Linked DNA regions of Blastopirellula sediminis. Each later gene encodes a partner of the first gene's protein in a complex. Links are inferred from orthologs where the notes say so. Each region holds a gene or a part of one and is shown on either strand. Other genes may lie near its edges.

Region 1 (8,104 bases):
GGCTCGAATCGAGTCGCTCTTCAATCAACTCGCGAATCATCTGAATGAAGCGCGGGCGAACGCCGGCCGTTCCGCTGCGAATAAAGTTGAGTCCGACTTCTTCGGCCGCGTCTTTCGCTTCGGTATCGAGATCGAACAAGACTTCCATGTGATCCGAGATAAAACCGATCGGCGAGACGATCACGTCGGTTTCGCCGGCGGCGGCAAGTTCGCGAATGACGTCGCAAACGTCCGGTTCGAGCCAAGGTTGCGTCGGCGGGCCGCTACGGCTTTGGTAAACCAAGCGCCACTTGGCGTGACCGGTCGCTTCGCTCACCAAACGGCAGCTTTCTTCCAACTGTTTGACGTAGTTGCAGTTGTCCGCCATGCCGAGCGGAATGCTGTGAGCGGTGAAGACCAGTTCCGCCGCATCGCGCCGTTCGGCCGGAATTTGATCGAGCGACTCCTCGACGCAGGCGGTCATCGTTTCGATGAAGCCGGGGTGATTGAAGTAGGTCCGGATCTTGTCGCAGCGGGGAGCCCCTGCGCCGATTTCGTCCTGGGCTTTGGCGATGTCCTCGCGATATTGCCGGCAGCCGGAGTAGGAGCTGAAGACCGACGTGACGAAGACGAGCGCCTGTTTAACGCCATCGTTTTTCATCTGGGTCAGGGTATCGACCAGGTAAGGGGACCAGTTGCGATTGCCCCAATAGATCGGGAGGTCGATGCCGTGCTCTTTCAGTTCGACTTCGAGAGCGGCGATCAGGTCGCGGTTTTGTTGGTTGATCGGGCTGACGCCGCCGAAATGCTGGTAATGTTCAGCGACTTCAAGCAGACGCTCGCGGGGGATGTTGCGACCGCGGAGGACGTTCTCCAAGAATGGAATGACGTCATCCGGACCTTCCGGGCCGCCAAACGACTGAACGAGGAGTGCGTCGTATTTCATGGTCGATCGAGGGGCTACAGGGAGGGCTGTTTTCGCTGTTTTAGAGTTGTAGCCGACAAGCGCAAAAAAATAGCCCCTCTCGTGGAGAAGGGCTATTTTTTGAGTGACCCCAACGGGGTTCGAACCCGTGTTGCCGGCGTGAAAGGCCGGAGTCCTAGGCCACTAGACGATGGGGCCCCTAGGCGAAAAGGTCTAAAATAGCGTCTCGTCCCAACTGTGTGAAGGCGGGAGACGGCTTTATCTGGGTAGATGCGGAAAAAAGAAGATGGTTCGGGCAAGAAACGGGAAAAAATACGGCACAGAGTGCAGTATCGCAGCGGAAATTTACAACGCGTAAAACCTCACAACTAGCCTTCGGAACTGGGCGAATCGGCGCCCGCTTTTTCCTGGGCCTCGTTGCGAAGAATCGCATCATAAACTTCGCGGCGATGCACCGGGACTTCCTTGGGAGCTTCTACGCCCAGGCGTACCTTGTCGCCGCGAATTTCCACGACCACGATCGTAATGTCATTGTTAATGACAATACTTTCGTTCTTTTTCCTTGAGAGAACCAACATTTCCTACTTCTCCACTGTCGCCAGTTGTAGCACCGGGGAGTGAACGATTTTTGGCGACTGGGTTTTGTCGGGCGCTTGATGGGCAAACCCGACTGCGTTAAATTACCTGGATCGTTGGTGAACCGAATCGGTTCGGCCGCAGTTGATGGAATTCAAATCTGAAGAATTCCGATCAGCCGGGGCCGAAAGCCAACAGGCGCCAAGGCGATCTTCTCAGGCGTCGCACGGCCTGTGCGCATACACGCTTCCCCTTCACTCTACGTGCTAAAAGTGCGTCGTCAAGCGACGGCGCTCGCCCATTCGGAGGAAAACCTGGAATCTTTTTCAGGGGAAAAGCACATTTAGTACAAATCGCCGCGCTTCGCCAGTTCTCCAGGATTATCCAGGCGGCAAACTGCTAAGTTATTGCTACAGTTGATCTTGCGAGTTTGCGCTGGCCCGCCAAAGGCCTTTTGCGTACGAATCAATTGAGCCCGATTAATCGTCGCATTTTGTCCGGTCCACGCGTGACAGTTGACCCTAATGGCGATATCTTGAGGGCGCGCTCGCTGTAATACGGGTAAGGAGATGCATCCGTCATGTTGACCTGGTTCCGCAACGTCTACGCCGCGGTAGTGACGGTCGCCCAAGGTCTGTCCATTACAATTCGTTATTGGTTCAGCACTTACGATAAAAACCGCAAGGCGTTTACCGAGCACTACGAGTATCCCGAACTCCCGGTCCATGTCTCGCCCCGCTATCGCGGCTTTCACCGTTTTGACCTGACGACCTGCATTGCCTGCGACCAATGTGCGAAAGCTTGCCCGGTCGACTGCATCTACATTGGCAAAGAGCGGGTCGAAGGGGCGAAGGGGTTTGCCGTTACCGGCTTTACGATCGACTACACGAAGTGCATGTTTTGCGCACTTTGCGTCGAGCCCTGCCCGGTCGACTGTATTTTCATGGGGGGGACGCTCGACCTGAGCAGCTATAGCCGTGACGGGGCGATCGTCGATTTCTCGCGTCTGCCGGTCGAGATCGCCTGGGGGAGAAGCACCTTGAATCCGACGGCCGTCGCCGAGTCGAAGGTAATCGTCCAGCCGGTCCACGGTGGTCCCAATCAATAGAATCGTTACCTTCGGCTCTCCGCTCAAGAAAGCGCGGTAGGTCGCTTTTCAAGTCCGTTAACGAGGCTTAGACTTGGGTAAGTCAGTCTTGTCTTGAACAGCGATCGGGTTTTTCGATGACTTCATCCTCCGCTCCGTCGGTTCGCGTATTCACGGTTGCCCAGGCGAACGCGATGTTGCCGCTTGTGTCGGCGATCGTGGCGGATATCGTTGAACTCTCGCGCGACGTGATCTCGCGCCGCGAACGGATCGTCGACCTGGAGCGTCGGGCCAACTATGACAATGCGCCGCGCGTTTATGCGGAAGAATTGCGGTTGGTGAAGGACGAATTGCAAAGCGATTCGGAACGGCTGCAGAGCTACGTTGAAGAACTTCGCGATCTGGGCGTCGAACCGAAGAGCGGCCCGGAAGGTCTGGTCGACTTCCCGGCGGTCATCAATGGCAAGTCGGTCTATCTTTGCTGGAAGTTAGGCGAGCCGACCGTGTCGCATTGGCACGATATGGACGCCGGCTTCGCGGGGCGCCAGCCGATCACGACCGATTGCGTCGTCGAGAACTAGGCGAAGGCCGCCATTCTGCCGCGGGAAATTCGCGACCCGTCAGCGCCGGCTAGTTGCATTGAATCCCGGTAGTTCTACAATCCGGGTTGAATTGCTTCTCCCGCTGGTAGCGATCTTTGCGGCGATCTTGTCGCGGTGATCGACGCCCCGGGCGAAGCAAGTTTAATTCGCCCTCGCTGGACTCCTAATGACACTTTCTACGACGATCGTCGGCTACCTGCTGTTGTTTGGCGGCGTCGGTATGGGGTTCGTCCTCTTCAATATCGTGTTGGGGATGTTTTTGCGCCCCAACAATCCGAGCGAGGAAAAGCAGGAAATCTACGAGTGCGGCGAACCGACCATCGGCTCGAGCTTCGTTCAGTTCGACCTTCGTTTTTATGTGGTCGCGCTGCTGTTCATCATCTTCGACGTCGAAGTCGCGTTCTTCTTTCCTTGGGCGGTTGTCTTTGGGAAGTCGGCGCAGCTGTCCGATCCGAGCGCTCCGGTGGTCAACGAGAGCGTGGAGAATGGAGTGACCCTCGCGCCGGCGGTCATCGGTTTGCATCGCGAGTTCGGTTTGCCCGAATCGCTGAATGACGAAGTCGCCGCCGGGACCGTTTCGACCAATACGGTGCGCGATGGCGCCCGCTCGCTTTTGTGGACCTGTTTGGCCGACATCGGCGTTTTCTTCGCCGTCCTGTTAATGGGGTTCGCCTACGTGTGGAAGCGGGGTGATCTCGATTGGGTGCGGGCTATCACCGAAGCGACGCGAGCCGGGCCTGAATCTGCGGTTCGCTCCACTACGGCCCGGCGGCAACAAGCGGCCCAGTCGCGATAGCTGCCCAGATACGAACATAAAGACGACAGGAAGACGAGCGAACGGAAATGAGCGGAAAACAAACGATCGAGCGGCTGCAAAAGCGATTCGGCGATCAGCTGACGCATGTCGAGCCGGCGGCGATTGATCCGTGGGTGGAAGTGAGTCCCAGCAGTTTGGTCGAGGTCTGCCGCTATCTGCGCGACGCGGAAGAGTTGCGGCTGAACTACTGCAACTCCATCTCGGTCGTCGACTACTGCGATCCGAATGCGAAACCGGGGGGCAAGTCGGCCTGGGAGCCGCATCTGGAGGTGGTCTATCACTTGTCCAGCATTCAGTACAAGACGACGTTCGTCGTGAAGGTGATGCTGCCGCGCTGGAAAGATGACGTGCAGGGAATGCTACCGGAAGTTCCCAGCGTTTCCGGCGTCTGGAGCACCGCCGACTGGCACGAGCGGGAAGCGTACGATCTGTCAGGCGTCTGGTTTACCGGGCATCCGAACCTTGAGCGGATCTTGTGTCCGGAAGATTGGGTCGGGCATCCCTTGCGAAAAGATTACGAAATGCCGCTGGAGTATCACGGCATTCGCGGGCGCTAAGGCCGGCATGGTACTGCGGTACCGACACAGAACACAATTGGTTGGCATCAGCGGAGCGAAGCGGCTATGGCGACGGCGCCTACATCGGGCATTGTAGAGATCGATGTCCGCACGGACGAAATGCTGGTCAACATGGGCCCGCAACATCCCAGCACGCACGGCGTGTTGCGGTTGGTGCTGCGCACCGACGGCGAAGTCGTTTCGGAAGCGACGCCACACATCGGCTATCTGCATCGCTGCGCCGAAAAGATCGGCGAGAACCTGACGCCGCGGCAATGGATTCCGTACACCGACCGGATGGATTATCTGGCCGGCATGAACATGAATCTCGGCTGGGCGCTGACCGTCGAAAAGCTGCTCAACTACGACCTGCCAGAAAAGGCGCGTCACCTGCGCGTGATCATCGCCGAGTTGAACCGGATCGCGAGCCACCTGGTCGGCATGGGAACGTACGGGCTCGATCTCGGCACGTTCAGCCCGTTCCTGTATGCGTTCCGCGAACGCGAGAAGATTCTCGATCTGCTGGAAGACGCGTGCGGCGCTCGCCTGACTTACAGCTACATCACGGTCGGCGGCGCGACGGCCGACTTGCCGCCGGGTTGGGTTCAGAAACTATCGGGGTTTCTTGATCAGTTTGAGCCGGTCATTCTCGACTATCACGCGCTGCTGACGACCAACGCGATCTTCATCAAGCGAACCGCGGGGATCGGCTTGCTGACGCCGGAGATGGCGATCGACTATGGCTGTTCGGGGCCTGTTTTGCGCGGATCGGGGGTCGATTATGACCTGCGTCGCGATGGCGATCCGCGCTACACGTCGCTCTACGCCGACTACGCCTTTGAGGTGATCGTCGAAAAGAACGGCAGCTATCCCCGCGATCATGATTACCCGCCGGTTCCGTCCGAAGCGATTCTCGGCGACTGTTGGCATCGGTTCTACGTCCGGATGCTGGAAGTGATCCAGGCGATCGCGCTGATCCGTCAGGGAATCGAAAAGTACAGCCAGGCGACCGGAGACTGGGGCACGCCGATCAAGTTGTCGACCAAGCTCCCGAAAGGGGAGGCCTACCTCGAAACGGAGTGCCCGCGTGGGCAGATGGGTTTTTACATCGTGAGCGACGGTACGGGACCGATTCCGTTGCGAGCGCGGGCACGTAGCAGCTGCTTTAGCAATCTGTCGGTCGCCCCGCAACTTTGCCGCGGTTGTTTGATCGCTGACGTGCCGGCGATTGTCGGTTCGCTCGATATCGTGATGGGTGAGATCGATCGCTAGACGCAAAGCGGCGTTTTGGCGACGATTTACCCCTTGTGCCGGTTTCGAGCGAAAGCGGCGAGCGTTATGATATCCGCAGCGTACGGCTCCCAGATTTCCCCAATTTTAACGCGGCAAAACGGAAGGATCGCCCACGAATGGCCGACTATTTTTCAACCTGGTTTCCAGAGGGTTGGGATTGGCTCGGCTGGTTGATAGCGGCGCTCATTCAAGCGGTCTTGCTGCTGCATGTGATCGCGGTCGGGGCGGTCTTCTTTATCTGGCTCGAACGGAAGGTCGCCGGTCGTATTCAAGACCGACTCGGACCGACCCGCACCGGCGGCAAGTTCGGCTGGCTGCAAACGCTGGCAGACGGGATCAAGCTGCTCAGCAAAGAAGACTTGATGCCCAAGGACGCCGATCCTTTACTCTTCAAGCTCGCCCCTTACATCTCGCTGACTTCCAGCTTCGCCGCGTTTATGGCTTTGCCGTTCGCCAGCGACTGGGTGGGGGTGCGACTGAATATCGGTCTCTTCTTTATCGTGGCGGTTTTGGGCCTGGAAGTGTTCGGCGTGATTCTGGCCGGGTATGGTTCGGGGTCAAAATGGTCGCTCTTCGGCGGGATGCGGCAAGCCGCCCAAGTCGTCAGCTACGAAGTGCCGCTGGGGATCTGCGTTGTGGTGCCGGTGATGATCGCCGGCACGATGGACCTGGTGACGATCGGCGATCAGCAGTCAGGGCTGTTCAGCAACTGGCTCTTCTTCCACGATCCGTTCTGCATGATCTTGTTCTGGGTTTACTTCACGTGCGGCATCGCCAGCGTGAATCGGGCCCCGTTCGACCTGGCCGAAGCGGAAAGCGAATTGGTGGCCGGCTTTTTGACCGAGTACTCCGGCATCCGCTGGAGCTTGTTCTTCATGGCCGAGTATGGCTCGATGTTCCTAGTCAGCGGGCTGGCCGCCATCTTGTTCTTTGGGGGCTGGAACGGCCCGATCCCGATTTTCTTCTGGGTGCCGGAAGACAACTTCACGCTCGAAACGCTCGCCAACCTGGTTGGTCTGGCGAACTTCATTTTGAAAGCGGTCATCGGCGTGCTGGTGATGATGTGGGTCCGCTGGACGTTGCCGCGGCTCCGGATCGACCAGGTCATTACGATGTGCCTGAAGTATTGCGTGCCGATCGCGGCGTTCTGCTTTCTGGGTTCGCTGATGTGGACCGCACTGCACATTCCCTTCTTGAACGACCTGGCGCCGATGCAAGCTCGCGCCGACATTCGCGAAGGATGGGTGCAGGATATCGACGACGAAATGCAGCGTCTGGAAAAACGCTTCGCGCTTCAGGCGTACGAGCTGAACTCGGCCGTCGAAGGGGGCCCGCAGCAAGAGGCGCAGACTTCGCTCGAGAACGATTCAGCCGATCGGGTCGCCCTCTCTTCGACTCATGAGACGGAGGAGTCGCGATGATGAATCTTCCGCTATTACTGGCCGCCGAGATTAACTGGCACACTGTCTTTTTTTACCTCGTGGCGTTCGCCGCGTGCGGCTTCGCGCTGGCGATGGTCGTCTCGAACAACGTCGTCCGGATGGCGTTCTTCCTGGTGATCAGCCTGGCGGCGACCAGCGGGTTGATCTTTTTGACCGGGGCCCATTTTGTCGGCGCGATGCAGTTGATGATTTACGTCGGCGGGACGGTGGTTCTGTTGATCTTCGGCGTGATGCTGACCGCGCAGCAGGCGTTCATCAGTATGAAGACGAAAGCGGGCGACTGGATCCTGGCGCTGATCGTCGGCGGGTCGCTGTTGGCCTTACTGACGCAGATCGCCTTCAGCGTACCGTCGTGGCGGACGAGCGACTATCAAGCTCGCTTGCGAGCCGAAGTGACCGCGGCGGAAGAAGAGATCATCGCCGCGATGGCTGCCGACAATCGAACCGAAATGACGCCGGCCGAAGAAGCGAAGCTTCGCCCGCTGTTGGCGAAGGTGAAGTATGGCCAGCCGGAACTGACCTCGCAGGTCGGCCTGGGGCTCGTCGGCGTTCGCGCTGACAAGCCAGAGCTCGATTCGCCGGGCTATGTCGGCTACTTGCTGCCGTTTGAAATCGTGTCGGTCCACTTGCTGGTCGTGCTGGTCGGCGCCGCCTACTTGGCTCGCTCCAAGCGGAGCGTTCCGTCCGCTGCCGGCGAAGGAGGGAACTAATGGACTTTTTGACCGAGCCGGTCGGGCTCTCCCATTTCCTCGCCGTCGGCGCTTTCCTGTTTGCGACCGGGGTCGTTTGCATGGCGACCAAGCGGAACACGCTCGGCGTGCTGATG
Region 2 (5,949 bases), 3.9 Mb from region 1 along the record:
TACATCGGGGCGGTGCACCCTTCGACGTAGTGAACCTGGGCGCCTTCGTCGACGATGATCAACGTCCGCTCAAACTGGCCCATGCTTTCGGCGTTGATGCGGAAGTAGGCCTGCAGCGGGAAGTCGATCTTCACTCCTTTTGGAATGTAGATGAACGAACCGCCCGACCAGACGGCCGAGTTGAGAGCGGCGAACTTGTTGTCGTCCGGCGGGATGATCTTGCCGAAGTATTCGCGAAGGAGTTCAGGATGTTCGCGAACGGCGGTGTCGGTGTCGGTGAAGAGCACGCCCTTTTTGGCGAGGTCTTCCTGCAGCGAACCGTAAACCACTTCGCTCTCGAACTGCGCCTTGACGCCGGCCAGGAACTTCCGTTCCGCTTCCGGAATGCCGAGACGCTCGAACGTGTCTTTGATTTCTTCCGGAACGTCATCCCAAGTGCGACCCTGGTGATCGGTCGGCTTCAGGTAGTAGTAGATGTCCTGGAAGTTGATATTGATGTCGCCGCCCCATTTGGGCATCGGCTTCGAATTGAAGATCTCCAGCGAATCCAAGCGGAACTTTCGCATCCAATCAGGCTCGTTCTTGATGTCCGAGATCTGATTGACCACTTCGGCGTCGATACCTTTGCGGGCCTTGAAGACGCCGGCGGTTTCGGTGCGGAAGTCGTACTTGTTGATCTCGCCGACCGGAGATTCAATCGCGTCAGACGTAATATCAGTCGCCATTAGCTTGCTCTATTTCTTTTCTGGAAGTCGCAAATGCCTAGGGGGAAACGAAGACGGCCTCGTTAGCCGGCGACTTGCGTTTCTTCTTCATTCATCGTTTGTTCCATCGCGGCGGCGTCCGGATACGCATTGCGAATCCGATCGTAACCGTGGGAGTGGAGTTCCTTCGCCAGCTCAACGCCGCCGGTTTCGACGATGCGTCCGCCCAGCATCACGTGGGCGAAGTCCGGCGGATTGTGTTCCAGCAGCTTGTCATGGTGGGTGATGATCAACAGGCCCATTTCGGCGCCGCCGATTTCGGCGATGCTCTGGCTGGCCAGGCGGACGGCGTCGGCGTCCAGACCGCTGTCGGTTTCGTCCAGGATGGCGAACTTCGGCTGCAGCATCGCGAGCTGCAGAATCTCGGCCCGCTTCATTTCGCCGCCGGAAAAACCGTCGTTGACGTAGCGGCGAGCGAAGTCGAGATCCATGTGCAACTGCTGCATCTTGGTCTTCATTTCCTGGCGGAATTCCCGCATCGGAATCAGCTCTTCGCCTTCTTTACGTTCGGGATTGCGAACGTTGGTGGTCGCATGACGGAGGAAGTCGGCCAGCTTGACGCCGGGGATCGACATCGGGCGTTGGAAGGCCATGAACAGCCCGGCGCGGGCCCGTTCGTCCGCTTCCATTTCGAGCACGTTCTCGTCGTTGAGCCAGATCGCGCCTTCGGTCACTTCGTACTTGGGGTGTCCCATGATCGCGTAGCCGAGGGTGCTCTTGCCGGACCCGTTCGGTCCCATCAGAGCGTGCGTCTCTCCACGACGAATCGTGAGGTTGACGCCGGTGAGAATCGGCTTGCCTTCCACGGCGACATGCAGGTTTTCAATCTTTAAAACGTCGGTCATGCTCGTCTCAATCAATCCCAATAACGCTTCTACCGGGGGTGGCGAAGCAGCGAAACTTCTTTTCCGCCAACCTTTGCGGTTAGGCTTTCGTAATCTTCTGGTGATCGGTCAGGGGAGTTTCGGCGCCCGGGGCGTCGACCCATCCGCTGTGGTGCGGAATCGGCAACTCGTCTTCGACGCGTACGCCGTTTCGCTTGTTGATTCGTTTTCCTTTGATCTTGTCCTGGATCCGCATCAGCCCTTCGAGCAGCGCTTCGGGCCGCGGCGGACAGCCCGGCACGTACACGTCGACCGGAACGACCAGGTCCACGCCTTTGACGACGTGGTAGCCGTACTTGAAGTAAGGTCCGCCGCCGACGGTGCAAGCGCCCATCGCGATGACGTACTTCGGATCCGGCATCATGTTGTAAAGGCGACGGACGCGACTCGCCATTTTGTAAGTCACGGTTCCGGCGACGATCATCAGGTCCGCTTGTCGCGGGGTCGCACGAAACGCCCCGGCGCCAAACCGATCCATGTCGTAACGACTGGCGCCGGCCGCCATCATCTCAATCGCACAACAAGCCAGGCCGAACGTCATCGGCCAAATGCTCGATTGCTGCGCCCAGTTGATCGCTTGCTCCAGCGTCGTAAAGACGACGTTTTCTTCAAAGCGACCTTCAATCCAAGGCTTTGTCATCACCACGCTCCGTCTGCAGGATCAGGCTTTATCCGCAGCTAGCGGACACGCCCAACATCCTACACCGTACCGCCCATAATCGTCAGGGCTTAACTGCAGTTCCGGGCCACGCTTACGACAACTCAAATTTGCAACATGGGTCGCCGTTCAGACGACATTCACCCAGCCGGACGTCGTTGCCCAAGAGCTCACCGAACATGATCCTCTCCATCGCACAGACGGACTGATCGATTTCGGCCAAACCGGGGTAGGGACAGGCCAGGACGTTCAGCACGGGGAGTTCTCCCTCGTGCGTTTCTACTTGTATGGGGATGCGCCGCTCGCCGAAGATCGCGGCGATCTTTTGCAGCTTTTCTTCCAGCTCGACCCCTTCCAGCTCTTCCGCATATTGGGCGACCAGGCGTTCCGAAATCCGCTGCAACAGCCCGCGGCGAACGTCCGGATCCTTGATGGACCGAACTTCCTGCCAAAGAGCAACTGCCAGATCGGCGAAATTGCCGCCCCCCTTACGCTTTCCCTTTTCGGTCAAACGGTAGTGGTGGATCGGCCGGCCGCGACCGGACTTTTCGGCAAAACGCTCAATATAACCCTGTGCCATCAAACGATTTAGGCGTTGACGCACGGCGGTCGCGGTCACTTCCAGCTCGCTGGCCAACTCCGCGATCGTCATATGGGGGGCCTGACGAAGCAGATCCAAGAGGACGATGTCCGACGGAACGACTTCCTGCGTCCAATACGGATCGCTGGCAGGGTGTTTTCCCTGCTCGGAGTGCGTCGGGGTGTACTCTTGATCTGTCATTAACTTGATTCCTCTGTAGGCTATCTTATTGATTATCGCATTTTTGACAACCATATGTTTGAAAATTCGCGGGGAGCCCCACCCAACGACGTAACCGGTTGACAGACAATTAGTTAAAATGGTAGAACCACGACGCCCACACCCCTCATGCGCTGAATCCCCCTATCACTAACGGCCAATTCGCCGCCAATCACGAAGGACTCTTCGGGCATGTTTCGCGCGCCACTCTCCCTGTGCGTAATCGCTTGCGCTGCAATCGCTTTCTCGACGATCGCTAGCTTCGCTCAAGACCAACCAAAAAAGCCGGCCGCCGAAGAGAAGATCGCGGAGAAGATCCCCGACTCGGCACCGGAACTCTCCTACGCTGACGTTCCGGAAGAGCAGACGACCGCCGAGCGCGTGAACGGCCAGATCAACTCGGTCTTCGAACCGGGGGTCGAGATGGCGGCCAGCGTGCTGATGCGGCCGGTCTACTGGACCACGCAGAAGTACGTGCAGTTCGATCACGTCGTCCACTACACGCGACCGATCGAAGAGCCGGAACTGCCGTTTACGATCTACCAACCGGACGTCGCCGAGAAACCGGTCAACTTCCCGGACTCGCTGACGCTCGCCGAAGCCGACACCTGGAAAGCCCGCGGCAAGCTCCTCTCGGGCAACTCGAAACAGCCGTTCAGCCTGGGCAAGCTTGGCGGTAAGAGCGTCGAAGTGGTCGCCATCAAAGTCGATACCACGACCAAGTACGTGCAGCAAACGCTCGCCGACGGCAAGGTCGTCTACAAAGAAGCAGGCGACATCCGCGGCTTGCTGAGTCAGGACGTGGCCGACTGGAAAACGCCGGAGCAGATTCAGGAGATGGCCGATCGTCATCTGCTGAAACTTGGCGGCGAAGCGGGGGAGCCCCCGTATATTCTGACCGAAAAAGTCGGCAATGCTCCGCTGGTGGTCGTTTGGCTGGCCGGGGGCGCGTTGTTCTTCACCATCTACTTCGGCTTCGTCAACTTCTGGGGCTTCCGCCATTCGATCGAAGTCGTCAGCGGCGCTTACGACGATCCTGATGAGCCGGGCGAAGTGACCCACTTCCAGGCGCTCGCATCGGCGCTCTCCGCGACGGTCGGTCTCGGTAACATCGCCGGCGTGACGATCGCGATGACGACCGGCGGCCCTGGCGCTTTCTTCTGGATGATGCTCTGCGGCTTCCTGGGGATGGCCAGTAAGTTCGCCGAATGTACGCTCGGCCAGATGTACCGCGAAGTGAAGCCGGACGGCACGATCCTCGGCGGTCCGATGCAGTATTTGCTGCGAGGCTTCGAAGAAATCGGCCTGAAACCGGTCGGCATCGTCTTCTCAGTCGTCTTCGCGGTCCTCTGCATTATGGCCAGTTTCGGCGGCGGCAACATGTTCCAGTCGAACCAGTCGGCCGACGCCGCGGTGCAATTGATCCAAGGCGCCAAGCAGGACAAAATTTCGGACCTGGCGATTGAAATCAGCGCCGCCGAAAAGGCCGAAGATTGGACGAAATTGGCGGAACTGCAGGAACAAAAGGCCGCCTTGCAAACCGAACTCAATCTCTTCGCCCAAAACTTCAAGATGGGCTTCGGCGTCGTCTTTGCGATCCTGGTCGCGCTAGTGATCATCGGCGGCATCAAGCGCATCGCCGCGGTCTCCAGCAAGATCGTGCCGATCATGTGCATCTCGTACGTCTTGATGTGCATCTACGTGATCCTGATGCACATCGGGGAAGTGCCGCACTTGTTCCAGAGCATCTTCACCGAAGCGTTCACACCGAAGGCGGCCCTGGGCGGGATCATCGGCGTTGCGATCATCGGCATCCAACGGGCCGCGTTCAGCAACGAGGCCGGCGTCGGCAGCGCCGCGATCGCCCATAGCGCCGCCAAGACCGATCAGCCGATTCGCGAAGGTCTGGTCGCACTGCTCGGACCGTTCATCGATACGATCGTCGTCTGCTCGATGACCGCGATGGTGATTCTGATTACCAACGCGTGGGATAACAAAGACTGGGTCGTCGACCAGGGACTGAAAGGCGCCGCGCTGACCTCCCAAGCCTTTGAGAAGGAAGTCTGGTGGTTCTCCTACATCCTCTCGATTTCGATTCTCCTCTTCGCCTACTCGACGATCATCTCGTGGAGCTACTACGGCGAACGTTGCTGGGAACGCTTGTTTGGCGCCGGCAGCACGATGGTTTACAAGGTGCTTTACGTCGGCTTCGTCTTTATCGGGGCCGTCGCCAATCTGGGAGCGGTGATCGACTTCTCCGACATGATGCTGTTGTCGATGGCGTTTCCCAACATTGTGGGGGTCATTCTCCTCTCGCCGAAAGTTCGCCGACATCTTTTTGAGTATTGGCGAAAATATAAGGCCGGAGAGTTCAAGAAATTCAAATAGCCAGCGAACACCCTCTAGGAATGAGAACCATTTTTTCCAGAGGGATCGTCCATGTGCTGTCGTAACTCCAATTCAGCCAAACCGTTGCGTCCCCCGGTCAACGCGCTGGGGATCTGGGGCTTTTTCGTTTCGCTGTTTGGGTTGGTCTTCACCCTCGGGCTGCTGAGTCCGATCGGATTGATCCTCAGCCTCCTGGCGATGTTTCATCCGCGCCGCGGCTTTGCGGTCGCCGGCTTCGTAGTCGGCATGGTGGGAACCGCATTGATCGCGGCCATTGTCGGTACGGCGGCGGTGGCGACCGAAACGTATCATCACTACGCCCACGAAGTGCCGCAGATCGAGCAAACGCTGGCTCGACTCGACGACGCGATCGTCGTGATTGAAACCGATCGTCGCGAAAAAGGGGAGCTCCCCGAAGGGGTCGACGGCAACAAGCTGGTCCTGCCGATCACCGAC

The links. The genes of interacting proteins can lie anywhere in the genome.
Region 2: the proteins of nuoH (region 1) and LOC68_RS27840 are in contact, whole or in part, in a crystal structure (PDB 6Y11), measured with the Thermus thermophilus proteins. The link is inferred for Blastopirellula sediminis from one-to-one orthologs. Residues at the interface, in WP_096411122.1 of Thermus thermophilus: Arg36, Val44, Arg45, Met46, Gly47, Pro48, Asn49, Arg50, Val51, Leu57, Gln58, Ala61, Asp62, Ile64, Lys65, Ile67, Phe68, Lys69, Glu70, Ile72, Val74, Glu223, Ala224, Glu225, His233, Thr234, Glu235, Tyr236, Ser237, Trp241; in WP_096411117.1 of Thermus thermophilus: Arg16, Glu17, Gly18, Leu24, Leu27, Val28, Trp30, Gly31, Arg32, Asn34, Ser35, Trp37, Thr54, Asp55, Ala56, Asp59, Ala61, Arg62, Phe63, Gly64, Glu66, Val67, Phe68, Arg69, Ala70, Ser71, Arg73, Gln74, Ala75, Asp76.

The regions. Positions count from the first base shown.
Region 1 is NZ_JAJKFT010000010.1:57,744-65,847, reverse strand. The notes cover bases 5,290-8,104. They hold nuoH (NADH-quinone oxidoreductase subunit NuoH), read left to right. Parts: upstream 5,290-5,952; coding sequence 5,953-7,257; downstream 7,258-8,104. Other genes in these bases: nuoK (NADH-quinone oxidoreductase subunit NuoK), read left to right, coding at 7,988-8,104; LOC68_RS11670 (NADH-quinone oxidoreductase subunit J family protein), read left to right, coding at 7,254-7,988; LOC68_RS11680 (NADH-quinone oxidoreductase subunit D), read left to right, coding at 5,290-5,815. Also shown: ferrochelatase, read right to left, coding at 1-925; carbon storage regulator CsrA, read right to left, coding at 1,273-1,482; NuoI/complex I 23 kDa subunit family protein, read left to right, coding at 2,061-2,588; DUF2203 domain-containing protein, read left to right, coding at 2,705-3,148; NADH-quinone oxidoreductase subunit A, read left to right, coding at 3,336-3,965; NADH-quinone oxidoreductase subunit C, read left to right, coding at 4,013-4,543; more of NADH-quinone oxidoreductase subunit D, read left to right, coding at 4,610-5,289. UniProt on the Escherichia coli protein: NDH-1 shuttles electrons from NADH, via FMN and iron-sulfur (Fe-S) centers, to quinones in the respiratory chain. The immediate electron acceptor for the enzyme in this species is believed to be ubiquinone.
Region 2 is NZ_JAJKFT010000010.1:3,998,153-4,004,101, reverse strand. What follows is about bases 489-3,287. They hold LOC68_RS27840 (NuoB/complex I 20 kDa subunit family protein), read right to left. Parts: upstream 2,289-3,287; coding sequence 1,689-2,288; downstream 489-1,688. Other genes in these bases: LOC68_RS27835 (helix-turn-helix transcriptional regulator), read right to left, coding at 2,401-3,087; sufC (Fe-S cluster assembly ATPase SufC), read right to left, coding at 788-1,609; sufB (Fe-S cluster assembly protein SufB), read right to left, coding at 489-725. Outside these bases: more of sufB, read right to left, coding at 1-488; alanine/glycine:cation symporter family protein, read left to right, coding at 3,298-5,493; DUF4190 domain-containing protein, read left to right, coding at 5,545-5,949. UniProt on the Escherichia coli protein: NDH-1 shuttles electrons from NADH, via FMN and iron-sulfur (Fe-S) centers, to quinones in the respiratory chain. The immediate electron acceptor for the enzyme in this species is ubiquinone.